One region of the Lysinibacillus pakistanensis genome, then DNA from elsewhere that is predicted to be linked to it. Evidence: riboswitches for the same ligand, from Rfam matches in the RefSeq annotation. Region 1 holds a riboswitch; the other holds the start of a gene.

Region 1 (15,644 bases):
ATTTTATGGCCATACCCCCTCTTAGATTAAATAATATCTAAAATTTCCTTTGGAGCATTTACTTTATATTCAGGCTCTTCCTGTTGAATCACCTCAATAGAATCATATCCCCAAGAAACCCAAATAATTGGTACCCCGACTTTTTTACATGCTACAATATCTCTTTGTTCATCCCCTATATATAAAACGTCTGATGCCGTGCTGCTGGAATCCTTTAAAAATTTCTTCAACACTTTATCCTTCCCAAAAATACGATTTGAGCAAAGTACATTTGAAACACATTGAATACCATTCATTTTTAGAAATTCTAAAATATTTTCCTGGGAATTGGACGATATGATAAGGATTTTATAGCCTTTCTTATCAATTTCCGTGAGTACATCCTTGATCCCTTCATAAAGATGAACCTCGTTTAAGGACTGCCGATATAAACGATAAAATTGAGGTAAAATCATAGGTAATTTATACATTGGAAAATCAAATAATTTACTACGCTCTGCCATGGATAATTTTTTTAAGGATTCGATTTCCTTAAACTCTATTCCTTTAAATTTATATTTTTGTGCAAGTGTATTCCAAGCTGACGCAAATACAGCCGTAGAATCAGCCAATGTGCCATCAAAATCAAAGATGATATATTTCATTGAAAATGTTCTCCTTTATGTTCTACTTTTATAGACGCTTCTTCCTTGAAAATGTTACGTATCAAAGAAATCCGATTTAAAGTATTATGACATGATTCTATAGCATATGAAGCAGGTGGTGGTAAATGACTCTGGGTGAGTATTTTTTTCAATATGTTAAATACAAAATGGATATCGCTATGGTAAATATTGTATCGGAAAATGATGCCATTGAATATGAAAAGCATTGACGAATTACAAACAATATTAATGATATAGCAATGCAAGATAGTACAGTTTGTAGGTCTTTTTCTAGCGTTTGCAACATATATCTAATCATGTCGAATTATGTAGTTTGAATGTAATATTGGAAGGAGGTCACGATATGATTCCGAAATATCCTTATATTGGATATGAAACGAAGTGTAAGCAAGTTCCCATCACATTCCCTCCGCAGCATCAAGATATACAGCCAGGGCTAGAATATGTTATGCAACCAATTCCTATTTCTGACAATCCGGCATACAAAGGAAGTGGAAAATTACAGGGGAAAATCGCCATAATTACTGGGGGAGAAAGTGGAATTGGTCGTGCTGTTGCTATTGGGTTTGCAAAGGAAGGAGCTCATATGACTATTACCTATATGCCACATGAACGATCTGATGCAGAAGCAACGAAGCAAATGGTGGAGGCATGGGCAGTCCATTCTATTGATTGAAGGGGACTTACGTCATCCTGAGTTTTCTAAGGAAGTAGTAAGAAAAACGATGGACTGTTTTGGTAAGCTAGATATACTGATTTTAAATCAAGGTGTCCAATTTCCGCAGCAAAGCATTTTGGATATCTCAAATGAACAATTGTATGATACGTTTGAAACCAATATTTTTCCGCATTTTCATATGACAAAGGCAGGATTACCTTATATGAAGCAGGGTGGGGAAATTATTTCCACTGCTTCCGTGACAGCTTACGCTGGGGCTCCGTTACTTGTCGATTATTCCTCCACGAAAGGAGCGATTGTCTCTTTCACTAGGTCTTTATCCTTACAATTAGCGAGAAAGGGAATACGAGTGAATGCAGTTGCCCCTGGCCCAATTTGGACACCACTAATTGTCTCTAGCTATTCAGCAGAATATGTCAAAACATTTGGCTTAGAAACACCGATGAAGCGAGCAGGTCAGCCATTTGAGCTTGCACCTACTTATATTTATTTAGCTTCTGATGATTCTTCTTTTGTTACTGGTCAGGTTTTGCACGTCAATGGTGGCATCATGACGGAAACATAAGTATCTATTTGCTATTATAAATAGCAGATATATTGCTAAGGGAGAAATGATATGGAAAATACTCGACCTATTGATAAACTATTAGATTTTGCTAAAAAGGATGAACGCATTCGAGTAGTAGGAATGGAGGGTTCAAGAACAAATCACAATGTGCCAAGGGATGATTTTCAGGATTATGATATTTCCTTTGTTGTAACTGATATGGCAGCTTTTCTTGAAAATAATAAATGGATTGATTTCTTAGGCGAGCGATTAATAACACAAACCCCAGAGGATATGGAATTATTTCCACCAGAACTAGGCAATTGGTTTTCCTATTTAATGTTATTTATCGATCATTCAAAAATTGATTTGACTCTAGTCCCTATTGAAGAATTGGAGCTTTATCTTGAAAATGATGGACTTTTAGAAATCATTCTGGATAAAGACCAGCGCTGTTTAAATGTTCCTGAAGCAACAGATGTTACGTATCATGTACAAAAGCCAAGTGCACGTTCATTTGACGATTGTTGCAATGAATTTTGGATGGTTTCAACTTATGTAGTAAAAGGCATTTGTCGCAATGAGCTTCTTTTTGCCAATTACCATTTTGAACATATTTTACGGGAAGAATTACTTCGAATGCTATCTTGGCGAGTTGGCTTTGAAACAGAATTTAGCTTAAGTGTTGGCAAACGTTATAAGTATATATCTCAGTATTTACATGCAGAGGAAGTTTCACAATTGATGGGGACCTTTGAGTTATCCTCTAAAAAAGCTATATGGCAAGCATTATTACTAGCCTTTGATTTATTCGCAAAGGCATCACAGCAAGTGGCTACAAGGCTTGAAGTAGAATATCCTGTTTATGAAAAGAATATAAGAGTGTATGTGGATGAAGTTTATCAGAAATTTTTAGTAAACAATTTTGTGGATAATATTATAAAATAGTGTTATCGTATGATTAAGCTAAATAAAAATCCTTCGGGGTAGGGTGAAATTCCCAATCGGCGGTGATGAAGCAATTCAAAGTCCGTGAGCGAAAGCTGATTTGGTGCAAATCCAAAACCGACAGTGACAGTCTGGATGGGAGAAGGGTAAAAGTGCAATCTTTTTAAATTCGAATGAATTTATAAGGATTATTTGATTATGCTTTTATGTTAACTACTTCCCATCGTTTAGATTGGGAGGTTTTTTTATTTAGTGAAAAAATTAAATAGCTGCATGTTCTTCGGGGTAGGGTGAAATTCCCAATCGGCGGTGATGAAGCAGTTCAAAGTCCGTGAGCGAAAGCTGATTTGGTGCAAATCCAAAACCGACAGTGATAGTCTGGATGGGAGAAGAACGATGAGATGGCGGCCTATGAAAAATATGGGATTTCATAAGGTTTATTTGCTGACGTCTTATTTATATAAACTCCCAAACCCCTTTCAAGCGAAGGGGGTTTTTTCTTTGATGGGATAGAACGCTTAAAGTGATTGATAGCATTAGAAAAGCGAAGGATTGACCTCAAAAACTTGATGGATAGAATCCCAAAACCGATGGATAGAGCCTTTAACGCGTAGAAAGAAAGTAGGTGGAAAAATGTTTACAGGGATTATTGAGGATATTGGCACAGTGAAAACCTTGCAAACAGATCAGCAAAGTATGAAAATAACGATTCTTTCAGCAAAAATGATAGAGGATGTAAAGCTCGGAGACAGTATAGCTGTCAATGGCGTTTGTTTAACAGTGACAAATTTTACGGATCAAGAGCTAACGATGGATGTCATGCCAGAAACGGTGAAGGCAACAAATTTGCAGCAGCTTGCTGTAGGAGACCCAGTTAACTTAGAGCGTGCCATGCCTGCAAATGGAAGATTTGGTGGCCATTTTGTAGCAGGGCATGTGGATGGAGTAGGGAAAATAGTACGTAAACGACCATTAGCAAACGCAGTTTATATCGATATTGAGCTATCCGAGGATTTAACAAACTATTGTATTCCAAAAGGCTCCATTACGATTGATGGTACGAGCTTAACGCTTTTTCACGTTGAGCAAAAAAGTGTCACAGTATCACTGATACCACACACGTATAAAGAAACTATTTTAGGTATGAAGAAAATTGGCGCTCCAGTGAATATTGAAACGGATTTAGTTGGAAAATACATTTTGCACCAGCTAAAGCATAGTCAGGAAGCACCAACTATTACGAGAGACTTTTTAGCACAAAACGGATTTTAACAAAAAGTGAGGAGGTGCCAATATTGCTGCATACAATTGAAGAAGCAATAGAGGATTTAAAACAGGGCAAGATGATTATTGTAGTAGACGATGAGGATCGAGAAAATGAAGGAGATTTATTGGCTTTAGCAGAGTATATGACACCTGATACGATAAACTTTATGGCGACATATGGAAGAGGACTTATTTGCACACCAATTACACAGCAGCTCGCACAAAAATTAGCCTTACAACCGATGGTAAGTAATAATACAGACAATCATCAAACAGCATTTACCGTTAGTATCGACTATATGGATACAACGACAGGAATAAGCGCCTTTGAACGCGCAATGACAATTAAAAAAATGATTGAACCACAAGCGAAGGCAAATGATTTTCGTAGACCAGGCCATGTATTTCCGCTAATCGCAAAGGAGAATGGTGTGTTAGAGCGTAGGGGTCACACTGAAGCAACCATTGATTTAGCTAAGCTTTGCCACAGTATCCCCGCAGGCATTATTTGTGAAATTATGGGGGACGATGGAAAAATGCTACGCTTCAATGAACTAGTCAACTATGCAGCGCATCATCAGCTAAAAATAATTTCAATTGAAGAATTGGCGTTATATCGCCAGCAAAATCTCAAAATGACAATTTAAAAAAGGAGAATTTAGAAATGGGTAAAACATTTGAAGCACAATTAATTGGTACAGACTTAAAAATTGCTATCGTAGTAGGTCGATTCAATGAATTTATAACAAGTAAGTTATTAGACGGAGCCCTCGATGGTTTAAAGCGTCACGGTGTAGATGAGGACTTTATTGATGTAGCATGGGTTCCTGGTGCATTTGAGGTTCCATTTATTGCAAAACAGCTTGCAGAAACAAAGAAATACGATGCTATCATTGGTTTAGGAACAGTGATCCGTGGCTCGACAACACATTATGACTATGTATGCAATGAATCGGCAAAAGGAATCGCCAACGTATCATTAACAACAGATGTACCTGTCATTTTTGGCATTGTGACAACTGAAAATATTGAGCAAGCTATTGAGCGTGCAGGTACAAAATCAGGCAATAAAGGCTATGATTCCGCAATGTCTGCTATCGAAATGGCGAATTTAAAGAGAATGATTGGCTAAAACAAAGTTTGAATTTATCTAAAGTATCTTATCTGTAAAACCTGAATATTTTAAACAAGCATGGGGAAAATATTGTGTAAGTATATGGATGCATGTACGAATCTGGAGCTGACTCAGTAGGAGATGATGAGTATTCAAATGGAACAAATCATAAATTTGCAAACTTTGAAGGCACTATTTCAACGCTCTGCTGATGTGATTTTTCAAAGGTATATAATGCAGCAACATGCGGTACATGTTATTTATTGTGATGCGATGATTAATGAACAATTACTACAAACCGTTATTGTTCAAGAGCTCCAATCGATGCTAAAAAAAATTTCAGGTGATTTATTAGAGGAAGATATTTTAAATCATCTACACATTCCTCATTTAAAAAATATCTCTGAAAAAGAGGACATCATTACAAAAGTTTATAAAGGATATGTGCTGCTGTATTTTGAAGATGAACAATTAATATTTACAAGTTATATTCCTAAAAAGCCAAATCGAGAGCCTAGAGAAACAGCTCTCGAATTAGTTATAAAGGGTCCAAGAGACGATTTTATTGAGGATATCGATATTAATATTGCTTTATTACGAAAACGATTACCTACAAATTCGTTAAGTGTTGAAACATATGAAATCGGCAAACGTTCTAAAACAACTGTAGCAATTCTTTATATGGATGATATTGTTAATAAAAAAATGCTAGAGGACATCAAAGTACATCTTAAAAAAGTAGATACGGATATTGTATTTAGTGGAGATATTTTAATGGAGAGAATCGAGCAAAGTGCAAAAATTCTTCCGAGACATGATTATACAGGTCGTCCTGATTTTGCTTTACAGGCCTTAATTAACGGTAGAATTGTGATAATGGTGGATGGGGTCACTTATGCCATTATTACGCCAGCTAACGTGCTGCTAGTATTTAAATCAGGCGAGGATTATTATTTTCCGATTATTGTTAGTTCAATGGAAAGACTACTACGAATTGTTGGCATATTAATTAGTGTGCTTTTACCAGGCTTTTGGCTAGCACTTACGACTTATCATCAAAATCAATTACCGTTGATTCTTTTAGCAACAGTTGTACAATCAAGGACAGGGCTTCCATTTCCTACGATTCTAGAAATACTACTAATGGTATTTATGTTTGAAATGTTCCGTGAGGCCAATATGCGTCTTCCTAGTATCATTAGTGGATCCATGAGTGTCGTTGGAGGTCTAATCATTGGAGATGCAGCGATTAAAGCTGGTATTACAAGTCCTCCAATGATAGTTGTGATTGCTATTTCGAGTATCGCAGCCTATACACTTGTCAATCAATCCTTTGTCACGGCAATGAGTATATTTCGCATTATCATTATATTAGCATCAGCATTTTTCGGCTTGTATGGCTTCTTTATAGCAATTTTTTTCATTCTTCTATATACAGCAAATTTGCGAGTCCTTGGCATTCCATACTTAAATTTAGGAGCAGATTTAAATTGGCAGGATATGAAAAAATCTTTATTGAGATTATCTCCTAAAGGCTATGGTAAACGTCCAGCATTTTTAAATGTGCAGGATAAAACAAGAACATCCCATAAAAGAAAAAAATAGGACTAGGTATAAGCTGGCTGTACCTAGTTCTTTTCTTTGTTTCCATAAACCATTTCCTTGACCTTCTATTTACTTGAAGCTTTATAATTTTGAAAAATGAGTTGATAAGGGAGAGAAAATGAACATGACAGGTTATGAAGAGCTAGTCGTTAAAGTTGAAGATGTGAAAGGTAGCTACTACCAAATTGGTTTACAGCAAAGCAAAGGGCTATTATCTTTATTGCAAATGCAAAAAGATGCTTTATTGCACTTAACCAGGTCTACTAATACTCAAATAGCGAAACAACTTTTACAGAAACATTGTCCACAGCTTATCAATGAAATGGAGGGCTTGAGTGCTGGTACAGCTCTATCGTTAGACACTGTGCTCAGATTGTACAGTGGCTACACTATTACTTTTCCGGAGATGGGCTGTACAGCATTTATGCGTGATGGGATGTATGTCCGTAATTATGATTTCAGTCCAGCTTTGTATGATGCTAGGCTTGTTTTCTCTAATCCAGAGAATGGTTATGCAAGTATCGGGTTCAGTCAGCAAATTATTGGTAGACTGGATGGGATGAATGAATACGGGTTAGTAGTTGGGCTGCATTTTGTTAATCATGAGCACTCCGAAGAAGGCTTTATCGCCTCTACAATTATTCGTATACTATTAGAGCAATGTAAAACAATTGAAGAGGCGTGTATGCTAATAAAGGAAATTCCACATGGTTACTGCTATAATTATTCTATGACAGATTGTAGTGGGAGAGCCATTGTAGTCGAAGCCTCTCCACAGAAGCAAGTAATCAAGCGGGAAAATTCTTTCATTTGTACAAATCATTTTGAATCTAAACAATTAATTGAAAAAAATAAGAAAATGATAGAAGGCTCTATTCATAGAAAGCAATTTTTAACGAAACTACTGAAGGAAGAACTAACGACAACAGCCCTCTATCAACATTTTAACACTGAAAATTCACCATTATTTTATCATAATTATCAAGAATACTTTGGCACATTACATACGATTATTTATCAACCGAAAACATTAGAGATTCTTGTTGGGATAGGTGGAAATGCGCAACCAACAGCATTTTCATTTAAAGAATACTTGGAGGGAGCACTAATGCTTCCAAAAGAGATAAAGGGCATCATCTATACAAATTAAAAAAGTTGAGCTGTGTGTAAAAATCATACATGCTTTCGAAAAAGGAGGTAGCTTCCATGCTACTCTCTTTTTTTACTTTGCTCTGCACTAAAAATAAAAATTGCTTTTATGATTTTGATAAAGTAGGATAAACAAGACTATATTACTCTAAAGAAAAAAACAACAAACAATAAGAAGAAGTTTATTATAGTATAATGATTACGACTATTTACATATTTGTTTCTGTTGACATTAGCCACTATCAAAAAACTTGCTCCAGCTACATCATGTCATTATTCATTTCTAGAGATGAGGAAGTACCACTTAGTATGAAAAACCGAAAATTAAAACTAATCCTAATCCTATCAACTATTTTATTACTACTGTTTACAAGTTTAAATATCTTTACATCTTATATTAAGATGAAAAAAACGGTGGAAGAATCTATTGCGAACCAAAGCCTTGAAGCTGCTATTTCGATTGCATCCTCTATTGACGTGGATGCGTACCAACAATTTATAAATAATCCAGAAAAGAACGATTATTATTGGGAATTACGAAGCTATTTAAATGATGCGAGAATTAAACTTGGAGCATTATTTGTTTATACCTTAAAGGTAGATAATCCTAAGGTATCACATGCCATGATTATGGGGATGCCTAGCGAAATAACAGAAGGCTTTGATATTGGTGAAGTCTGTACGGTTCCTGAACGGCAAGTACAACGGGCTTATAAGGGAGAAACATTTGTAACAGAGGTAATACCAGATTCTGTACATGGTTCTTACCTTTCAGTTGGAGCACCAATTAGAGATAAAACTGGTACTATCATCGCCTATCTTGGCATTGATATAAGTGCAGATACACTGAATGGTATTAAAGGAAAAGTAATTGAGGACAATCTCTTTATCTTTATTTTTAATGGCGTATTAATTTTAATCGTCATTGGTTCATTTTTATTTTTACAAAGATGGTATCAAAAAGAGGTTGCCAAAGAGGTTGGAGCTACTGAGGATACCTATCAAGCTGAAATAAAGACCTTAATTACCTCTGTCTCCTCTCTAAGACACGATTTTACCAATCATATACAAGTATTGCATGGACTACTTCAGCTAGATAAACCTGAGCAGGCTAAACAATATTTATCCTCATTGTCGAAAGAGGTGCAGGCGATTAAGTCACTGAAGTTAAATATTAATCATCCTGGCTTATCAATTTTATTGCAAACGAAAAAATTAACAGCGCAAAATCATAATATTGATATGGATTTCACCATTTCACAGAATGATTTTCATAAAATAAAGACCACGGATTTAATTAAAATTTTATCAAACTTAATTGATAATGCCATTGATGCGGCAACCGAATTACCAGAGGGGCAACGGAGAATAACCATTTGTTGTAATGCAGATGATTTGTACTATGAATTTAAAGTTACCAATACCGGACCAAATATTTTAGATGCTTGTCAAATATTTAAGCAAGGATTTTCCACTAAAAAACAAGAAAATGGGAAAATAAGAGGGCAGGGCTTATTTATTGTTAATGAAATTGTCCATAAATATAATGGGCAAATTTCGATTGATTCATCCAAACATTTAGAGACAACCGCCATTGTAAATATTCCAATAAAATAAACACCTAAGCTTCCTATATAAATTGTAGGAAGCTTTTTTGGCTATGTAGTAATCGTTTCTGACAGCTAATTCATATATTACTATGAAGCTAAATGGTATTATTAGGAGGAAAGAAAATTGAATATATCAGATCTTGATTTATGGAGAAAGGGTGGATTCATTTTATATGCACGGCATGGAGAAGCAACGGTCGGTATAGATCAGCAAAATCTATGTTTTCAAGATTGTATGAGTCAGAGAAATTTATCTGAGGAAGGACGGAGGGAGGCCATATATTTTGGACAACTACTGAGGCATTGGCAAATCCCAGTTGCACCACCGATTATCGCAAGTCCTTTTTGCCGTACAATTGAGACGGCACAGCTTGCATTTCCAACAACATATATACAAATTGACCCTTTTTGGTTTGATATCTACTCTTTAGGTGGAAAAATCCCTCCAAATGAACAGACGAGAATACTGTCAAACTTACAGGCTGTATTAGAAAAGAAGCCTCCATTTCGAATGAATCAAGTGATTATTGCCCATAGCTTTCCAGAAGGTATAGGGTTAGGCCATATTTCAAATATGGGGATGGTTGTTGTGAAGCCACTTGGTGCTGGAAATGGCTATGAAATTGTCAAAAAACTGACTTTGAAGAATTTAGCTCAACTTAATTACCAGTAATTTTACTTTGAAATGAGGGAAAATATGAATATTAAAACACTTTCACAATGTACATTAGAACAAGGACTACATGCTTGGAATAAAGGCTTTGAAGGGTATTTTGTCGAGATTGATATGAGCGAAGAGATGTTTTTAACTCGACTTGTGGGAGAAGGACTATCGTCAAAGCTGTCGATTGTTGCATTTGCAAATGGTGAACCAGTTGGCATTGTGATGAATGGTTTTAGACAAATTGATGGCAAGAAAACTTCTTGGAATGGAGGAACAGGTGTTTCTCCGAATTATCGTGGAAAGGGTGTCTCTCGAACTTTAATGGAAGAAACTATAGCCATCTATGAAAGAGAGCAAGTTGAAATAGCAACACTTGAGGCTATTAAAGTGAATGAAGTAGCCATTGCTCTATATAAGAAATTTGGTTATGTCATTACAAATAACCTTCTCTTTTTAAGAGGAGATTTTGAGGCGAAAGTTGACAAGCAAAGGTCATTTCAGGCCAACACGATAAGACCAGAGCAGCTTGCGCATTTACCCGTTTATAAGGAAGATGTTCCATGGCAATGTAGCTGGCAAAGCAATAAACAAGGGGAAGCGAAAGTTTTTTATAATGACGACCAGGAAGCTATAGGTTATCTATTATATAGAACGGTATGGAATCAGGAGGGAGCAATTGACACAATTATTCTATACCAGTTAGAGCTATTAGAAAATGGTAAGGTGGAGGATATACCGTACTTCCTATCGACCATAACGGATGAAAAGGTAAAAATCACAGCAGTGAATTTTTTAGCAAGCAACCCAGCAACGGATTTTTTCATTAAAAATGGACTTGAAGTGACAACAGAGCAGGTACAGATGAAGAAGTATTGGAGTTAAGAATGCATTGCATAAAAACGTCTTAATTTAAAGGCGTTTTTTTGTTTTGAATTGCATATATATTAATGCATTTGTATTAATATTCAGTTTTAGTTATAATTATGCTAAAAGGAGAATAAGATTTATGAGGCTAATTCCTGAAGCTACTGATTTTAAAGAATATTTACAAGAATTGGATGTTGTGGATTATAATCATCCAATTATTTATCAAAAAATTGGTGAGATTTTTGAGAACCAATCTTCAGAAATAGAAAAGGTGAAGGCAGCTTTTTTATTTGTTAGAGATAAAATATCTCACTCGTGGGACATTCAAAGTACAAATATTACTTGTAAAGCTTCAGAGGTTCTAACATATGGTGAGGGAATCTGTTACGCAAAGGCTAATTTATTAGCTGGGCTATTAAGGGGGGCAGGAATTCCAACTGGTTTTTGTTATCAACGATTAATGCTCTTTCATACCCCAGAGGAAGGTTATTGTCTCCATGCTTTAAATGGGGTTTATCTCAGGTCTTTAAATCGTTGGATTCGTTTAGATGCTCGTGGCAATAAACCAGGCGTTCAGGCTGAATTCTCTGTAAATGAGGAAATACTAGCCTTTTCAATAAACGAGAAGCTAGGAGAAAAAGATTATCCTATTATCTACACAGCACCCAATAAAAACACAATAGCTACTTTAAATGCACATACAAATGCATTAGATATGTATATGCATCGATTACCTGATGTCTTATAAAGATATTTAGCAGCACGTTATTCTGTTGTCAAGATTTGAGAATTCCAGTATACTAGTTCGATAAAGAATGTTGAAAAAGGATGAATGGCATGACGTTTGAAGAAATATTACCACGCTTAAAAGCAGGAGAAAAAGTAATCCGTAAGGGCTGGGGCGGTGCAGAATTGTATGTAAAGCTAGTTGGCAAAGAAGAGCATGAAGGCGAGACTTTAAATCCTTATTTTTTAATTAATGTACGGGGTGAAGGCTATACAATGTTTACACCGACAGTTTGTGATTTATTAGCTGAAGATTGGATCATTGTTGATTAAATAAAGGAGTCCATCTCAACAGAGGTGGCTTCTTTTGTTTTGAGGAGAGATGTTATGAAATTTGAAGAGTATCAGGGAAAGACAGTTTTTATTACGGGTGCTGCTTCAGGAATTGGTCAGGCACAGGCCATTGCTTTTTTAGAAAATGGCGCAAATGTATTTGGGTTTGACTTGGACGAGGCTGGTTTAATCTATTTACAGCAGCAATTTCCTGGGCAATTTTCTTATTGTTTAGGCAGTGTAAGTAATAAAAAGGATGTTGAACAGTCGTTTTTTAATGTAATATCACTATTTAAGCAAATCGATATTTTATGTAATACGGCAGGTATTTTAGATGGCTTTGCCAAAACACTGGATACAGATGAAGCGCTTTGGGATGCTGTGATGGATACCAATCTAAAGGGAACTTATTTCGTGACGAATACAATTCTTCCCCATATGGTAGAAAGGAAGTCTGGTGTTATTATTAATATGGCCTCGATTGCTGGACTAGTTGCAGGTGGTGGAGGTGCAGCTTATACAGCTTCTAAGCATGCCATTGTTGGCTATACCAAGCAGTTAGACTTAGATTATTGCCGTGAAGGTATTCGTGCCAATGCTATAGCGCCAGGTGCCATTCAAACACCCATGACTAAGGCAGATTTTGAAGGGGATGGGGAAATGGCTAAATGGGTAGCCGATGAAACACCTGCTGGTCGCTGGGCACAACCATACGAAGTAGCAAATTTAACACTCTTCTTGGCAAGTTCTGCGGCTGATTATATTCATGGAACTATTATGCCAATTGATGGTGGTTGGCTGACAAAATAGCATTGTTCAATAAGATATTCTTCTGCTATAATACGCAGGTAAGCAAAAATGGCTTGCACTACGGCACTTCAGATAGGGCGAAAAGCTCTCTTCCTTTGGTCGTAGTTATTACTAAAATAGCAAAGATGCTATTTTACAAAGGAGAATAAAATTGAATACATCTATTGTAAAAGAGTCGAGCCACCGTATTTCAGTAAGTGAGCTTACAAAGACGGCCCTTGTTGCAGCTTTATATGTGGCTGTAACTGTTTTATTGTCAGTCATTAGCTTTGGCGCTGTCCAGCTACGTTTGTCAGAGATGTTTAATTATCTGGCATTGTACAATAAGCGCTATGTTGTAGCAGTGACGATAGGCGTAATACTTGCTAATTTCATGTCACCAACATGGATATTAGATGTACCGATTGGTGGAATTGCAACTTTTCTAGTGCTAATACTTTGTAGAAGCATCACAAAACATATGACAAATGACATTGTAAAAATGGTGGTAACCGCATTGATTTTTGCTTTATCAATGTTTACGGTTGCAGGACAATTATCAATCCTTTATGATCTTCCTTTTTGGGCTACATGGTTTACAGTGGGCGTAGGGGAATTATTGTCTATGACTGTAGGCGGTCTGACTATTTATTTACTTCATAAAAAAATTGATCTATCAAAATAACCTTTAAAAAGCGGGCGACAATAGATGCCCGTTTTTTGCGTTTTTCAGAAGCTAAAATTTTGAAAAGAATTTTTTTAGATAAACATAATTTTCATATATTTTCACCAAACTAATGGAAAGATGGAGGAAGGTGAAGAGATGCAGCAACAATTCAATGTCGGTGATATCGTTTACATTTTTTATCGTAATCCTCATATTCAGGATGTAGCGAATATACAGGAAGCTGCGGTGGTTTATCATCCAGAACAACCAGAGCAGCTAGCCCTTTTTTTATTTGAAACATATTATCCAATAACAAATGACCTATTGATTTTTTCAAGCGAGATGGCGGCTGAGCAAGCCTATCATCAATATTTTCATTGAGGGGGGACCACCATGATTAAGCCATTTATCCCTCAGCTTGTTTATTTTGAGCCAGATGCACTCCAGTATCCACTAGGTCAGGAGCTAAAAGAAAAGTTTGAGCAGATGGGTATCGAAATTCGTTATACAACCTCACACAATCAAGTGAGAAATCTTCCAGGTGACAACGACTTTCAAAAGTATCGAGTAGCGAAATCTACATTAGTTGTAGGGATTCGGAAAACGTTAAAATTTGATACATCAAAGCCATCAGCAGAATATGCGATTCCATTAGCAACAGGCTGTATGGGTCATTGTCATTATTGCTATTTACAAACAACTATGGGTAGTAAGCCTTATATTCGTACCTATGTGAATGTCGATGAAATTTTGAAACAGGCTGATCATTATATGACAGAACGAGCCCCTGACATCACAAGATTTGAAGCATCCTGCACATCCGATATTGTAGGAATTGATCATCTTACCCATTCATTGAAGCGAGCCATTGAGCATTTTGGTCAAAGTGAGTTAGGTCAATTACGATTTGTGACGAAATTCCATTACGTGGATCATCTATTGGACGCTAAGCATAATGGTAAAACGAGGTTCCGGTTTAGCGTAAATGCCGATTATGTCATTAAGCATTTTGAGCCAGGCACGTCTTCATTAGTGAAGCGGATTGAGGCAGCTGGTAAAGTGGCAAGGGCCGGATACCCGCTTGGCTTTATCGTTGCTCCCATTTATCTTCATGATGGATGGCAGGAGGGTTACTACCATATGTTTGAGCGATTGGATGCAGAATTGCCAAAAGATGTACGAGAGGATATAACGTGTGAGTTTATTCAGCATCGCTTTACAAAGCCAGCCAAACGCGTGATTGAAAAAAGTTATCCCATGACGAAGCTAGAATTAGACGAAACGGTAAGAAGGTATAAATGGGGTAAGTACGGTATAGGCAAATACATTTATCAAAAAGAAGAAGAGGAAGATATAAAGGAACATTTGTATGGTTATATGCAAAAATTTTTTCCTCAAGCCAAATTAGAGTATTTTACGTAGCATTAGCATAGAGAGAGAACTGGGTAGTTTTCTCTCTAAAGTATTTGTGATATATATGTCTCAATAAACTTCCGATTTGAAAATGTTAAGCTATCTGGTAAATCTATTAATGAGAAGTATTGCATTGTCTCTGATTCATGATAATTAATCACTAAATCACCTTTTACATTTCTTGTATAATAGACGGCTGTAACGGCGTAAAATTCATCCCCGTTAGACATTTTAACATAATAATCTTGACCAGAAAAAATACCTAGGAACTGTAGATTTGCATGGTCAACCCTGTTTCTTCAAACACTTCTCTTTTGGCCGTATCTTCTAAGCTTTCTCCTAATTCCATTAAACCACCTGGAAGTCCCCACCCGCCTTCGTATCTTTTTTGCAATAATACTTCATTTGCGTTATTTAGAATAATGACAGCTGAACCAGGTAAAATAATAGGCTGATGTCCTACATATTGTCTTAAAAATTTATCTTCATTCAGCAAATGTTTTTTGTATCGAAAGCATAGTGCAGAAACAAAAGACTCCCACCTCCACAGGTGGTGAGATGAATGCGGTTTTGGTTCCTTTTCAATGGTTGTCCAAACACCT
Region 2 (15,644 bases), 290 kb from region 1:
GATTATTCAGATCGTGGGCGTGGTTTATTTTTTGTTAAAAATATGGTTGACGATATTTGGTTTGAGCATATTTCGGAAACAAAATTTTTAGTTGGTATCTCAAAAAAAATATATATAAATGAAGGGCTTTGATGAATCTTTAAACATTACTCAACTCTGGAATAAGATTCAACATCACACCCTATAAACGTATAATTGGGAGGAGTTTTAATGAGAGTGTCAATCCGAAAAAAAATAAGCCTGCTAATCTTTAGTTGTATATTACTACTTACCTCACTTTTAGCAGGAATAAATTATTATGTTGCGAAAAAAAATCTTTTAGAAAGCGCTAATACTAAGCTACTATCAGATATTCAGGTAAGCTATGAATATTTAAATGCAAAATTCCCTGGAGATTGGTCCATCAAAAATAATCAATTATATAAAGGCGATGTCAATATGGTTGAGAATTTTGAAATCGCTGATAAAGTCGGAGAGCTAACAAACGGTAATGCTGTATCAATCTTCCAAAAAGATACACGAATTAGTACTAATATAGTTGAAAACGGACAGCGTGCCTTAAATACGAAAGTATCTGACGAAGTTGCCACTGTAGTATTAGGAGAAAAAAAACGTTTTATTGGTTCAGCCAGTGTTTTAGGAAGCATGCACCAGGGAGCCTATGACCCTATTTTAGATAGCAAAGGAGATGTAATAGGCGTATGGGCAACAGCCGTTCCAACAGCTCCTTATATAAGCATTGCAACAAAATCTGCCCTTGAAAATATAGCCGTTTCCTTAGGGATTGCCATTCTATTAATTGTTGGTATTAGTTGGTTTTTACAACGACAAATCATTAATCCAATTAATATCCTAAGTTCCAATGCCCAAGAGCTTGCAGATTTAAATTTGAATGTAAAATTATTAAATCCTAAAGGCAAAGATGAGATAGCAGATTTAGCACAAGCATTTAGTAATATGAAAGACCGTTTAACAAAAACGATAACAATTGTGGCTGGCAGCGCTAATCAGATCGCTAACTCTTCCCACTCATTGGCTGAATCATCACACCAAACAAGCGAGGCTTCTAATCAAATTGCATTAACGATGAATGAAATTGCAGTTGGAACAACAACACAATCCGATCAAGCTGAGCAAATTGTAACAATGATGCAAAAAACAATCGAAGAAGCATCGAGTAGTTTACAAAAAGCTGAAATGACCTTGACTAGTGCCATAGAATCATCGAAAATTGCACGTAAAGGAGAAGAAGCGATTAATGAAGCAATTAAGCATTTAAGTGCTGTAACGCAAACAGTCTCTTATGCAACAGACTCTATTCAAAAACTAGGTAAACGCTCTGAAGAAATTGGTGGTATTATCACCGTGATTACAGGTATTGCAGAGCAAACAAATTTACTTGCCCTTAACGCAGCCATTGAAGCTGCACGCGCAGGAGATCAAGGAAAAGGCTTTGCGGTTGTTGCCTCTGAGGTACGTCAGTTAGCCGAGCAATCAAGCCTGGCATCCGGACAAATTACAAATCTTATAAATGATATTCAAGCCGAAACATCAGTAACAGTTCGTACAATGGAAAGTAATCTACTTGCGGTAGAGGAGCAAGTAACAATTATCAACAAGGGAGGAACTGCCTTAAAAGAGATAGTGGAGAAGGTTGTAGAAACGGAAAAAGGTGTTGAACAAATGAAGTCTGCATTTTCGCATGTCAATGATAACTCCTTAGGTGTTCAACAAGCTATTCATGACATTTCTCGCATCATTGAAGACGCTGCGGCTGCAACAGAGGAAATCGCCGCTACCTCCGAGGAGCAATATGCAACCGTAGCTGAGATAACACAAAACTCAGATGAATTAGCAACAATTGCTGATAAATTACAAAACGAAGTCAATAAATTTAAGTTTTAATTAAGGCTTAACATGATACTATGTGTGTTAGAATCAGTGGGAGTTTATTAAAACAATTTGCTTATACGGACATTCACGACTCCCACAATGCCAAATATAAATTATTCGATAAACATGAAAAGGAAAGTGGAGGCGCTATAGTATGAATCAGAAGAAAATTGCGATGGATGTTGGCACAAAGGCTGATTATATCTTAATTGCATTTACTGGCGATTTAGAATACGGGCTGATTGAGGATATAAAAAAAGATCTTCAATCGCTTAATTTAGAAACAAAGCATGGCTATATTATCGATATGCAAAAAGTAACTAATATTGATAGTACTGGCTTTGGAATGATTGTCAACTTTGCCAAAAAAGTATCTTTAAAAGAAAAGAAAATCGCCATTATTGTCGTCGATGATTTCATCCGCAACTTATTCGCTATTTCACAGGTTGATAAAGTTTTTCCTATTACAAACAGCGAAGAGCAAGCAAGAAAGATGATTAAAGAAGACTGGTTAGGAGAATTATCACTTAACGAATATTAACCCTATCGTTGCCCCCATTATTACAATAGGGTGTATTCCTGAGAATGGAATACACCCCTGCTTTTTTAATATTGTAAAAGCATATTTAGTAAAACAACAAGAATAACTATCGGTACTACAATTAACATTAATAATCGATATGTAGAATAGTACCCCTGCCCCATCTGACTTCCCATCAGTAATTCCTTCTTCACAAATTCTTTATCGGCTATATGTGCAATAAAGAAAGCTATTAATAAATTTCCTAATGGAAGCATTAAATTCGATACTAGAAAATCTGTCGTATCAAAAATTGTTTTCCCGAAGAATGATACATCAGCTAAGGTACTAGATGACAGTGCTGCTGGAATTGCAGCAATAAAGACTACCATACCTAATAATAGTGTTAATGCTGAGCGAGACATTCGCCCCTTTTCTATAAATGCTGCCACGATAATTTCATATAAACTGAAGGAAGATGTTAACGTTGCAAATAAAAATAGTAATAAAAACAACGCTAAGAATACTTCACCAAATGGCATTTGGCTAAATGCTGTCGGTAGCACCATAAACAGTAAGCCTGGTCCAGAAGCTGGCTCTAAATCAAAGGCAAATACCACCGGGAAAATCGCTAATCCTGCTAAAAACGATACAAGTACCGTTAAAAGAACAACTGAGCCCGCCGAGTTAGGTAAGCTTACATCCTTCTTTAAATAGGAGCTGTAGGTCACAAGACAGGAAAATCCTACTGCTAAGCCAAAGAAGGATTGTCCTAACGCTTCTAAAATAGCCTTTCCCGTAATATTAGAGAAGTCTGGCCATAAGAAAAATTTCACACCCTCCATTGCCCCGTCTAATGTTACTGCTCGGACAACAAGTACAATAAACATAATAAACAATAGTGGCATCATAAACTTATTGGCCTTTTCTATACCATTTTGTACACCAAGAGATATCACTAGTACATTAGCTAGCGTAAATAACCCTAAACCAAGTAATGTAATCCAAGGCGTACCTATAATCTTTCCAAATAGTTCACTAGGGTTATTAGCGGGATCAATAACTGTTCCAGCCACACCAAGACCACTATAAATAAAAATCCAACCACCCACAACACTATAAAAAGTTAATAATAAAAAACAACCCAGTACACCCATGCGGCCAATCCATGCCCAGCCTGGCTTCGTTGGTGCCACTTTTTTATAGGCAGTGACCGCCTCAGATTGGGTGCCACGACCTAACACATATTCTGATAATAGCATCGGTAAACCAATTAACAACGTAAATAGAACAAAGACTAGGAAAAATGCTCCCCCACCACTTTGACCAGTAACATATGGAAGCTTCCAAATTGCCCCTAATCCGATTGCTGCACCTGCTGATGCCAAAATAAAGCCTAGTTTACTAGACCATTGTCCCTTTTTCTCACTCATCTCTTCAAACTCCTCTAGCATTTCTAAACTCTTTCTTAATTCTACATGAAATTACTGGGCTCGACTAGATTAAGTTCATTTGATGAATCTATCCATTATTTCAAAGATTCTATCCTTCACTTTCGCATTTCTATCCATTACTTCAAGCGTTCTATCCCTCACTTTCGCATTTCTATCCATAAAAAAACCTCGAGCCTATGAAATCACTCGAGGTTATATATAATCTTATTTTGTTAAATACATATGACGCTGTCGATCAATCCATTTGCGCATAGTTGTAAATAATAAAGCCATGATAACAGTTAATAAAATACCTTTGACAATATTAAATGGCAAGATTCCAGCCACAATCATTGTATATAATGAATCCCCTACAACAGGCTCCATCCCTAAAAAGTACGTGTACATCGGTAAAAATACAGCATAGTTAAGAACACTCATACCAACCGCCATAACGATTGTTCCTGCTGCCAAGCCCCCAATAAGACCCCCAATGTTTTTAAAACGCTTAAAAATAAAGGATACTGGTAAAATAAATAAAATACCTGTTGTGAAGTTAGCGATATGTCCTACTGGTACTCCCGTTGGCGTGCCTGAGAAAATCCAATCCAATACATTTTTAAATAACTCTACTAGAATTCCCGCTACAGGTCCCATAGTGATGGCTGCTAATAATGCAGGCATATCACTGAAATCCACTTCCAAAAACGCTGGGAATGGTGGAATTGGAAAATTAAATAGCATTAATAAAAACGAAATACTGCTCAGCATGCCAATCGTAATAAACGATTGAAGTTTAACATTTTTCTTCATTGAAAACTCTCTCCTCTTTGCTGATTCAATCTCGCAAGAAGAAAGGCTACGACCTAATCATATGTTATTCACGAAAAAACCCTTATGCATTTTTCGCATAAGGGAGAATAGGCATGATTAATAAACGCCATTAATTAGCTATTTTTGAGCGGACTTTAAAGCCATATTGAAAAAACGCTCGTTCATAGCCAATGTAAAATAACAAATGACGATCGTACCTCCATCTTCTCCCATCCAGACTCTAACTGTCGGCCTTGGAATTACACCAAGTCAGCCATGCAAAAAACTTTGCACAGGTCGCGGGCTGAAGAGTCTTTGGTAAATCATTCGAGCCAATGTTTTTCACATTAGCGATTTACAACTCTATTACCGCCGGTCGGGATTTTCACCCTGCCCCGAAGATGAATCAATATATTATTTTTGTTCTACAGCTTTACTATAATGAATTATTTAGAAAAAGTAAATAGTTCTGCTTAAAAAATCCTATTAGATTTGTATGTTTTATGGACAGTTAGATGATTTATCAAAATCAATAAGGAGTATTCTCGTCCCACTGTCGATGTATGAGAATACTCCTTAAACTTCACCATAAAGTTCTATGGTGTCTCCATATATTGCTTGTTTGGGCCAACTGGCTTGGGTAGGAAATTTTTAAAATCAAAGCCTTCCCAGCTTTCCTGAACTACATTATCTAGGCGTAATTGTTTATCAAAGCTTGCAGCCGTTAGCATCATTGCTTCGATTAATTGTGTTGCTCGAACTGGGTCCATTGATGTTAAATCAAGAGGATCTTTAAAGGTTACAATTACACCCTCAGCAACCTCTTGCACAGTATAAGTCACATTTTCTGGAACGACAGGAACATAAACATCATCATTTTTATTGCGCATAACCGTAATCGCTTCTGTTACCGAGGAAAAAGTTTGACGAAAATCAGGTGATAAATATTCAGCCCCATTATCATGGTCCTTATATAAGTAATAATTAAAATGACTCGGACCTGTTAACGACATGGCCTTACTCGGCTCTCCTTCTTGAGAGAACTCGTATGGCGTACCATCTGCGTTTTCAAACTCAACCTCTGTATATTCAGAGTCTGAAAATGTATCCTGCAAGGTTCCCTTGTACTCATTCACAGGTGCAGAAGCTACATCATAATCATTTTTCTCAGGTAAAACATGAATCAACTTATCATCCTTTTCCTTCAATTCACCTTGATATGGATGATAGTTAGTAAAGCCTTTTGCTTCCTCTTCAATTTGTGGTGCATACTTTTTATACATTTGTAATGTAGAAGGTTTTTCTTTCCCAAAATCTTCTTCAACTCGCTCATTGGGAATAACATATGTCATTGGTACACTTTCTACATCTCTGCTTGCTAAACCAATGCGGAAGACAACGGCATCCGTTAAGTCTTCCTCATACACCGAGGTACGTAAAGACATAATTTTAGCATGTTCTGCAACAATGCTCGAATCCAAAAAATTATCATGATTTTCAGCACTTTTGGCAGCTGGCGCATCTTCCATAGTAGAATATGGTGCAATGTCAGGTGCCGTCGCCTGATCTAGCTTAGAATGATTATTATTCATAAACATAGAGCCTACACCTACTGTTAATGCGAAAACAGCGGCAACACTCATAAAGATTGGCCATTTACGGTTTTTGGGCTTTGTTGTTTCTGTACTTTGCTGTTGTTCTTGGGCTGACATTTCTTCTATTGGCTGCTGGATGGCTTCTTGTAGATGAACATTATCCTGCAAGCGGGCATCTGCCAATAATCGATTTAATATTTCTTCTTTAGAACGGCGGTCAGAAAGCTTAGGGGCATTGTTCAATACATGTTCTAGCTGGTCATCATCAAACTGGTTATGTGTCATTGCCGTTTCGCCTCCTGTTCTCTAACCTGTTGTAGCTGTTGCCTCAAAAATTTGATGGCACGATGCTGCGTCGTTTTTACCTTCGCTTCTGTCCAATCTAGTATTTGTGCTGTTTCTGCAATCGATAAATCTTGAAAGTAGCGCATAATGATAACCATTTTTTGGTCTCCTGTACAGTTTTCAAGTGCAGACTCTACCTGCATAAATTCATCACTGGCTTCCAACATATCTTCCGGTGATGGTGTGTTTGAATGGAGCTGTTCCGTTTCCCAGTCAAAAAAATCAAGTGAATGCTTCTGGCGTACTGCCTGCTTCCGAAAGTGATCAATTGCAACATTTTTAGCAATGGCAAATAGCCATGTCTTTTCACTGCTATTTCCTGCAAATTGATCGTATGAGCGCAACACTCGTACATAAACCTCGTGCGCTAAATCTTCAGCAAGTGTACGGTTTTTTACTAAATAAATAAGAAACTGGAACACGTCTTGATGGTATGCATCGTATAGTCGATGGAACACGGAGTCATTCAATGCACTCCACCCCCGTTCTATAATATTTGTCGTCTTTATGTTTACAGAAGTTACAGCCAATTAATACCACTAAAAGGCAATAATATGAATTACTCGAAAGGTAAATAAAACGTAAAGGTCGTACCCTCTTTCAGCACACTGTCTACCATAATAGTTCCTGAATGTGCCTTTACAATATTTCTAGCAATAGCTAAACCTAGGCCAGTTCCGCCTTTAGAACGCGTTCGGGCTTTGTCGGCTTTATAAAATCGTTCAAAAACATAAGGTAAGTCATCATGTGGAATGCCATGTCCTGTATCCTGAACAGATATTTTTGCAAATGTTGGCTCCTGCTCAATTTTGACAGTAACTGACCCTTCATCGGTATGACGGAGTGCGTTGTCAACTAAATTGGTTAATACTTGTTCAATCCGATCCTCGTCAATACTTATCCTAGCGTCATCATTAAATTCACTATCAAATAGTAGACGAACATGCTTCTCTTTAGCGACTTGAGCAAATTTTTGTGTTATCCGTTCAAATGTAGAATTAATTGGGAGCTCATCCTTATAAAGTGTCATATGCCCCGATTCCATACGAGCTAGATCCAATAAATCTGTTACTAGACGTCCCATACGCTTCGATTCATCATAGATAATTTTTGTTATCTCGTTACGTTCTTCCTGATCCTGAATAAAATCATCATCCATTAAGGCCTCAGAATAGCCCTGAAGCATTGAAATTGGCGTTCTAAGCTCATGGGATACATTAGCTATGAAATCTGAACGCAGCTTTTCTAAGCGATGCTGCTCTGTCATATCACGAATAACAGCAACTGCTCCACGTATCAATTCCCCACTATAAAGAGGACTAATCGTAAACGTATAATAATTTCCATCCATCTCAATTTCTTCTTCCAATTTATCCTCAAACATCAGAACATGATCCAGCATATGGTATAGCTCTGGTGGAATTGGCTTCGCACTTTGAGAGCCTTTATTAACAAACCATTTTTGCATTAAACGCTCTGCTGGTGGGTTACTTAATAATATTGTACGATCCCGATTAAATGTAATGACTGCATCTGTCATCGATGTCAAAATATTCGAAAGTTGTTCATTTTCCTGATTGATTACTTCTAGATTATGCTTTAATTGTCGCCCCATTTGATTAAAGGCAACGGCAAGCTGACCAATTTCATCATTTTGTGTAGTTGGCATTTTTGCTTCAAAATTCCCTTTTGAAATTTCAAACGCTAATTCACGCATTTTACGCAATGGCGAGGTAATACGTGAGGATAGGAAAAAGGCAAAGAATGTCGTCAGCACAAAGGCTATAAAGGCAGATAAAAAGACAATTTTAGTTGTTTCTTTCGATGTTTTATGAAGTGCATCCGGACTTTGATATATAAAGACAGCACCATGCACCGCATTCTCTACATTTAATGGGAAGCCAAGGACAACATACGATTCTATTTTTTCCTTTTCTGTAGATGATGGCATCATCATTTCTTTCGTAATTGGTTCATCTGATTGGAAAATTTTATGGAAGGATTTATTCGCTAATATTGTATCCTGTATTTCTTTTTTATTAACACCCTCCTGTAAAGCAAACGATACTTCGTTATCACCAGTAGCAATAAGGGCATTCGTGCTTTCGGGTAAAATATCTTTTAATAATTCCGACGTTGACTCTGCTGTTTCATTATCATCTACTATACTTGCTACTGTTGCAGCAGTTTGACGTAACGAAATCTCTGCTTGCTGCATATGGTAATTTTGTAGAAATTCGAGCATCAAAACCGTGAAAACAAATAATACAAATGAAACGAGAAGCAATATGGTTACCCATAGCTTCCCGACAACACTATTCCATATTCTATTCATTGACAACCTCAAATTTGTAGCCAACGCCCCAAACAGTGACAATCATCTTTGCAGCGTTTTCAGATACTCGATTAAGCTTTTCACGTAAGCGCTTAACATGGGTATCCACGGTACGTAAATCTCCAAAGAAATCATAATGCCACACTTCTTTAAGTAATTGTTCACGGTCAAATACTTTATCTGGTGATTTCGCTAGGAAATAAAGCAATTCATACTCCTTCGGTGTTAAATTTACCTCAATTCCCTCTGCTGTTACACGATGGGCATCATGATCAATCATTAAATGCTGGAATACAACCAAATCTTTAGAGGAGGATGCATTTGTCGAAGGTGAGAATGCCTGTGAACGGCGTAAAATAGCCTTCACACGTAATACTACCTCACGTGGACTAAATGGTTTTACAATATAATCATCTGCCCCAAGCTCAAAGCCCTGTACACGGTTTGCTTCTTCGCCCTTAGCAGTTAATAAGATAATTGGTGTTGCTGCACGTTCACGGATTTCTGCACATACTTCAAGTCCGTCTTTTTCAGGCATCATGATATCTAGTAAAATACAGTGATACTCTTTTTCTAAAGATTTTTCGATCGCTTGTTCACCATTTTCTGCTTCGTCTACAAGGTACCCTTCACGCTCCAAATACATTTTTAATAAGCGTCGAATTCGATCCTCGTCATCTACTACTAACACTGAAATATTTTCTGACACTTTCACGATCCCTCTCTTCCAATCTTTCTCTACATTCTATTGTACATGGTTCGACACATATTGAAAAGAAAAGAAAGCCCTCTTGCCACAAGCAAGAAGGCTTATCTTTCTAATACTAGCGACGTTGAAAATCTCATATGTGCTTCCATACTAGCTCATCCTGCAAACTCTTAATGTAGACAGGACGTTATTATACAAGCGTTTTCATAGTAGATATAGGTATAAGCTTAAATTCCTCTACCCTAAGTACTGGTTTCGCTTTAGTTTGACGCGTATGAGTGTAAGCCTGCAAGAATTAAGTTAACAGCAATTAGGTTAAATAAGATAATACCGAAGCCAATTAATGCCAACCAAGCAGACTTTTTACCTTCCCAGCCTTTTGAAAGGCGTAAATGTAAGAATGCTGCATAAAATAGCCATGTGATAAGCGCCCATACCTCTTTAGGATCCCATCCCCAGAAACGGCTCCAGGCAATTTGTGCCCAAATCATCGCAAAGATTAAAGCTCCTAATGTAAATACTGGGAAACCAATTAATACGGAACGGTAACCGATTTCATCTACTAATTGTAAATTGACACGTTTAACAAATGGTTGGAATATTGCGCTAATACGTCGTCGTGCAATTAAACGAATTAATAAGTATAAAATGGATCCTACTAATAATGACCAAACAACCGTTGTTAATTTCTTCGCATTAATAAGTGAAGGCATTTCTACAATTGGCGACATACCATGTTCTTCAATCGCTTTAAATTCATTCATCCCAAATATTGGTGGCATATTATAAGTAATTTGACGCTCCGTACCTTCTTTATCCACATAAGAATACTTAGATTCATAATCCATTGCATTAAATGTAGACGTAGCAATGACAAAGCCAACTACTACTACTAAGCAAAACATCACAGTTTCTAACCAAAAACGTTCTTTAGTAGGCTTCGTAACATCTACTACTTTTAATAAATAAATAAGCCCAGCTACTGCACTTATTGCCAAAATAGATTGACCCAAAGCCGCTGTAATAACATGAATTGTTAGCCAATGACTTTGCAAAGATGGTACTAATGGACTTACTTCGTTCGGGAACATCGCTGCATAGGCAATAATTAAAAGTGCCACAGGTAATGCCACTAATCCTAATGCTGTCATGCGATAAATAAAGTAAATCAAAATAAATGCAGCAACGATGAACATACCAAAGGCTGTTGTAAATTCAAACATGTTACTAACAGGTGCATGCCCTGTATGAATCCAACGAGTAATAAAATACCCGAGCTGCGAAAGGAAACCAATGATAGTTATAGCAATAGCAAGCTTGCCCCATTTATCTGTATTTTTGCCTGTAGCATTTGCTTGCTTAATCGAGCCACCAAAGAATAATGTTGCCACAAGATAAGCTATAAATGCTACATACAATAGATTTCCGCTTATATCAATCAAACTCATAAGGTGTTGTCACCTTCCTTTTTAGTAATGGCTGGTTTTGTCGACTTCTCGACATCTTCTGATTTTTCAAGCTGATCTATATACGGCGGTAAATCAGCGAAGGATGAAACAGCATCTAAATCTTTCTTCATGCTGAACATATTTTTATTGACATGAGCTGCCATGATCACTTTTCCATCTGGGTCTACCTGTAACCATAAACGTCGGTGATTCCAATACGAACCAATTGCTACACCAATCATGAAAATAATACCCCCTACAAATAAAATAGGTATTGTACTATCTTTACGTATGGTAAAGTTTGCTGTATTTCGTGTGTCAGCACTAGCAAATTTCATTCGATATTTATTTTCTCCAAGCGGTTCAAGGGGCGGCTTCATAATTTCAACAAAACTTACCTCTCCCTCTGGTGTTTCAGGTGTTTTCATTTTAAATAAAAATGCTGGATTATTAGGGATAGAAGTTTTCGTTTGTGGTTCCCCATTCTCAAAACCAGAAAAATCTGGTGTATAAACTAGAATCTGTACGGAGGAACCATTTCCTAAGTCATATTCCTTTTTAGGATTTGTTAGATCAATTTCAGCCTTACCAAGTGATTCGCCAGTTTCTTTATTCACCAAATCAAAATTCATCTGCTTCAATTCATTCAGTCGGTAATTCATTTGATATAAAGCAAAACCCTCTTCTTTTAAAGGATGGTTCACGCGAACTGAGTAATCTCTCACCTTTTCAAGATTATCTAAGTCACCAGGAAGGGAGCCTTCAGGTTGTTTGTACAATGTGACATCAGTTTGGAAGTTTTTCGCTACTACATTGACACCTTGTGCCACTTGCTCACCCTGTGGCTTGTTGTTATGAGTTTCTAAAATAAATTTATTATTTTTAATAAAATAGCCTTCCATCCCTGGTATAGCTCTTGTCTCACCTTCACGAATCCAAATCGACTCATCTACGTAAAAGCCAGGTACTAAACGTATCATGACACCTGCTAAAAAAATAATAAGGCCGACATGGTTTATGTATGGGCCATACCTAGAAAAACGGCCGCGTTCTGCTAAAAGTGCGCTTCCATCACGTCGAACATTATATTTTAAGTCAGTCATTTTTTGCTGAACTTTTTCGAGTGTTTCCTCAGGATTTGAAACTTGTCCTTCTGCTATAATGCGTTGACGTTTCAAGAAACTTTCATGCCGTTTAACACGTTGATTTTTCAAAGACTTATGCAATGGTATCCCACGGTCTAAGCTTGCAACAATGATCGATATAGCTAGCATCCCAACCAAGATTTGGAACCACCAAGTGCTATACAAATCAGATAATCCTAAATAATTATAAAGTTTTCCAAACCAGCCGTAGACTTTCTCATAATATTCGGCCTTCCCTGCATCCGGAGCATTTACATATATCTCTTGCGGTAGAATAGTTCCGATGGATGCTGCGACCAAAGTGATAATAATAAGGGCGATTCCTACTTTTACACTTGAGAAAAAATTCCAAATTTTATCGATAAATGTTTTGTTGTATGTTTTTGATCGAATTGCTGATCCATCATAACGCATATCAACAACTTTTGTTTGCTTACCTTCCTCAGTTAAAGGGCGACCACATTTTTCACAGAGCTTCGTGCCATATGGGTTACTATGACCACAAGCACAAATGATATTTTCCATAGTCATTTACTCCTTATTCGGCTTCACTAATTCCATGTACGAAGCGATATTTGCCTCCGTCATTTCACCCGTAATAATTTTTGCTACCTTACCATCTGGATCAATAAGAACCGTTGCTGGTAATTGTCCAACATTGTAGGCAGTCATAACACTTTTCGTTTTGTCAATAACTACTGGGAATGTTAAGTCGTATCTATCGACAAAATTCTGTACTTCAAAATCTGTTTGTGCAATATTGACAGCCAATGTTTGTACACCTTGATCTTTAAAACCTTTATACTGACGGTCCATTGCAGGCATTTCCTTTTCACATGGCTTACACCAAGTTCCCCAGAAGTTCAAAAATACCCCCTGCCCTTTATAATCAGACAGTTTATGTTTCTCACCGTTTAAATCTACTAACGTGAAGTCTGGTGCTTCAGAGCCTATTGCTACTAACTCTACCTTCTCCTTTGTCGCTGTTCCATATACAGTGTACCCAATTGCAAAGACCAAAACTGCTAAAATAATGGTACGGATGACGAGACGTTTTTTCTTTTTCTCCAAGTTAATAAACCCCCTATACGGCTTAGAGTAACATTTTTTGACGCTAAGCTTTTATAAAATATGTATAGATTCCTTATTAAAAGCTTTTATGTTTGTCGAATTCTATACAATGCAATTGCTTCTACGCCTAAGCTACCAGTCAGAAGTGAATACTTCTAAACTTAATGTAGGTGTACTGTTCTCACCTATTATAGCAAAATGATTCAAAAACGCTTAGCTAATAATTATGAATGATTTATGAACGATTACACCACTAAGAAAGTGAAAACATTACCATACGGATAGTGGTATGCTCACTTTCTACTGGTTTATGTTCAATTAACCGATTTTCCCTGTCTCTGCTAACACTCTTAATTGCTTTACTTCATGCTTTGTCAATTCACGATACTCTCCAGGTGCCAGGCCATATAAATCTAAAAAGGCAAAGCGCTCACGTTTTAATTTGACAACAGGTGTACCAATTGCCTCAAACATTCGACGCACTTGACGGTTTCGCCCTTCGTGAATGGTAATTTCACAAATTGCCTTACCTGCTTTCTCGTCAAAGGAGGTCATACTTACTATCGCTGGTGCCGTTTTACCATCCTCTAGCTTAATTCCTCGTTGCAGCTTTTTTAAACCTTCAATCGTCGGAACACCTTTAACACGCGCAATATAAGTTTTGTCGATTTTAAATTTCGGGTGTGTCAACATATAGGAAAATTCCCCATCATTTGTTAGCAACAATAGGCCAGATGTATCATAATCAAGACGCCCAACTGGAAAAATACGTTGCGGAATATGCTTAAATAAATCTGTGACAGTTTTGCGTCCTTTATCATCTGTGACAGCTGAAATGGTTCCACGAGGTTTATATAATAGGTAATAAACCTTATCCTCTTTTTCAAGTTTTACGCCCTCAACTTCAATCGTATCTGAGTTGGACACCTTTGTACCTAGCTCACGCACTACAACGCCGTTTACCTTTACTTTACCTTCTAAAATCAATTGCTCGGCCTTCCGCCTTGATGCAACACCTGCATACGCAATGACCTTTTGTAATCTCTCCATACTTTCACCTCTAGTTTTCATTCACACTGGCATTCATGCCAATTTATAAACCTTATAGAATCAGGTTAATTTTCCCGCTAATCTGTGAAAATTATGTCATACTTTTGTGTATTATTAAAGAAAAACTAATTATCAATGAGTAATTAGAGTATTTGAAATAATTTTTCATTAGCTAATTTCTATAATTTTTAACACCTAAAATTTACTTTAGATCCTTTTTATTCAGGTTTAGTATGCTCGTTTCTTTAAATGACAAATCGACTGTGTTTCTAAAATTTTTTTCTCAAAGGGATGTTCGAATGTCAAAAAAAATCAGCGTCTCGCTTTTAACGATCCGCTGATTCAACAGTTACTGCCTTTGCATATATTCGTTCCTCACCAATAAAAATCGATAGAACAGCCTCCTGACGTTTCCTTGAAACATGTAACACTTGCCTTACATTATCTTTTTCCTCTTTAGTTAGCTGTAAACGAATTGGTTGCTCTAAACGAATGGCTACCTTCTTGTTTACATTATATTTCCCTTTTTTCACCACTGTCTCAAGGTGATACTCTTCCCACACTTTATTAGCTAACCCACGATGTACATTCCAATCATCGGGTTCATTCAGCGTAACAACGATACAGGTTTGCCCATCTTTTTGAAAGGCGGTAGCAAGTGTGCGACCAGCGATCTTTGTAAAACCTGTTTTTCCAGCAAAGGCTGAACCCATTGCAGTTTTTAAGGAACTCACTGGCAGTTTGCTGTTGCTATCTAAGTCAGCAGCGGTCCCTGCTCCCTCTCTCAATAAACGATGTTTATTTTCCCAAAGCATTCCATTTTCTGTATTAGCTCGATATAAAACAGTTGAGGCGATTTTCTTGAATGTTTTATTTTGAAGGGCAATTCTTAGCATTTCTGCAGTATCCCTCGCTGATGATAGATGCTCATCATGGTGTAAGCCAGAAGGGTTCATAAAAACGGTATTTGTGAGACCGGATATAACAGCTCGCTCATTCATTAATTTGACAAATCCCTCTACTGACCCTCCAGCATGCTCTGCTAAAGCCGTGGCTGCATCATTTCCTGAGCGTAGCATTAAACCATATAATAACGTTTCAACCGTCACCTTTTCACCTGCTTGCAAGTAAATTGATGAGCCTTCTGCCATTGCAGCCCTTGGTGAAATAACCACTTCATCCTGTAGATTGCTATTTTCAATAGCAACAAGCGCTGTCCAAATTTTTGTTAGACTTGCAATGGGTAGCCGTGCATCACTATTTGATTCTAATAAAACACGGCCCGTA

What was found. Region 1 has a riboswitch for FMN ahead of ribE (riboflavin synthase). Riboswitches for the same ligand answer to the same signal wherever they lie in the genome.
Positions count from the first base shown of each region.
Region 2: it holds a riboswitch for FMN, as region 1 does, so the genes downstream of both, QNH24_RS06805 (ECF transporter S component) here and ribE (riboflavin synthase) in region 1, are expected to answer to the same signal.

Region 1 is NZ_CP126101.1:1,731,091-1,746,734, forward strand. It holds gene QNH24_RS08200 (HAD hydrolase-like protein) at 27-644, opposite strand; partial or broken gene QNH24_RS08205 (SDR family oxidoreductase) at 1,009-1,909, shown strand; gene QNH24_RS08210 (aminoglycoside 6-adenylyltransferase) at 1,961-2,839, shown strand; FMN riboswitch at 2,865-2,990, shown strand; FMN riboswitch at 3,112-3,237, shown strand; gene ribE (riboflavin synthase) at 3,473-4,111, shown strand; partial or broken gene ribB (3,4-dihydroxy-2-butanone-4-phosphate synthase) at 4,135-4,734, shown strand; gene ribH (6,7-dimethyl-8-ribityllumazine synthase) at 4,770-5,237, shown strand; gene QNH24_RS08230 (spore germination protein) at 5,364-6,824, shown strand; gene QNH24_RS08235 (C45 family autoproteolytic acyltransferase/hydrolase) at 6,949-7,974, shown strand; gene QNH24_RS08240 (Spo0B domain-containing protein) at 8,283-9,590, shown strand; gene QNH24_RS08245 (histidine phosphatase family protein) at 9,708-10,256, shown strand; gene QNH24_RS08250 (GNAT family N-acetyltransferase) at 10,281-11,129, shown strand; gene QNH24_RS08255 (transglutaminase-like domain-containing protein) at 11,254-11,862, shown strand; gene QNH24_RS08260 (DUF2829 domain-containing protein) at 11,952-12,173, shown strand; gene QNH24_RS08265 (3-oxoacyl-ACP reductase) at 12,228-12,983, shown strand; gene QNH24_RS08270 (QueT transporter family protein) at 13,135-13,647, shown strand; gene QNH24_RS08275 (transcriptional regulator SplA domain-containing protein) at 13,786-14,010, shown strand; gene splB (spore photoproduct lyase) at 14,023-15,051, shown strand; gene QNH24_RS26185 (NUDIX domain-containing protein) at 15,305-15,644, opposite strand, start outside.
Region 2 is NZ_CP126101.1:1,437,285-1,452,928, reverse strand. It holds gene QNH24_RS06825 (ATP-binding protein) at 1-132, shown strand, start outside; gene QNH24_RS06820 (methyl-accepting chemotaxis protein) at 211-1,905, shown strand; gene QNH24_RS06815 (STAS domain-containing protein) at 2,048-2,434, shown strand; gene QNH24_RS06810 (sodium-dependent transporter) at 2,500-3,846, opposite strand; gene QNH24_RS06805 (ECF transporter S component) at 4,072-4,659, opposite strand; FMN riboswitch at 4,878-5,066, opposite strand; gene QNH24_RS06800 (RNA polymerase subunit sigma) at 5,256-6,539, opposite strand; gene sigX (RNA polymerase sigma factor SigX) at 6,536-7,069, opposite strand; gene QNH24_RS06790 (ATP-binding protein) at 7,159-8,934, opposite strand; gene QNH24_RS06785 (response regulator transcription factor) at 8,927-9,643, opposite strand; gene ccsB (c-type cytochrome biogenesis protein CcsB) at 9,904-11,091, opposite strand; gene resB (cytochrome c biogenesis protein ResB) at 11,088-12,761, opposite strand; gene resA (thiol-disulfide oxidoreductase ResA) at 12,768-13,307, opposite strand; gene QNH24_RS06765 (pseudouridine synthase) at 13,626-14,357, opposite strand; gene QNH24_RS06760 (D-alanyl-D-alanine carboxypeptidase family protein) at 14,684-15,644, opposite strand, start outside.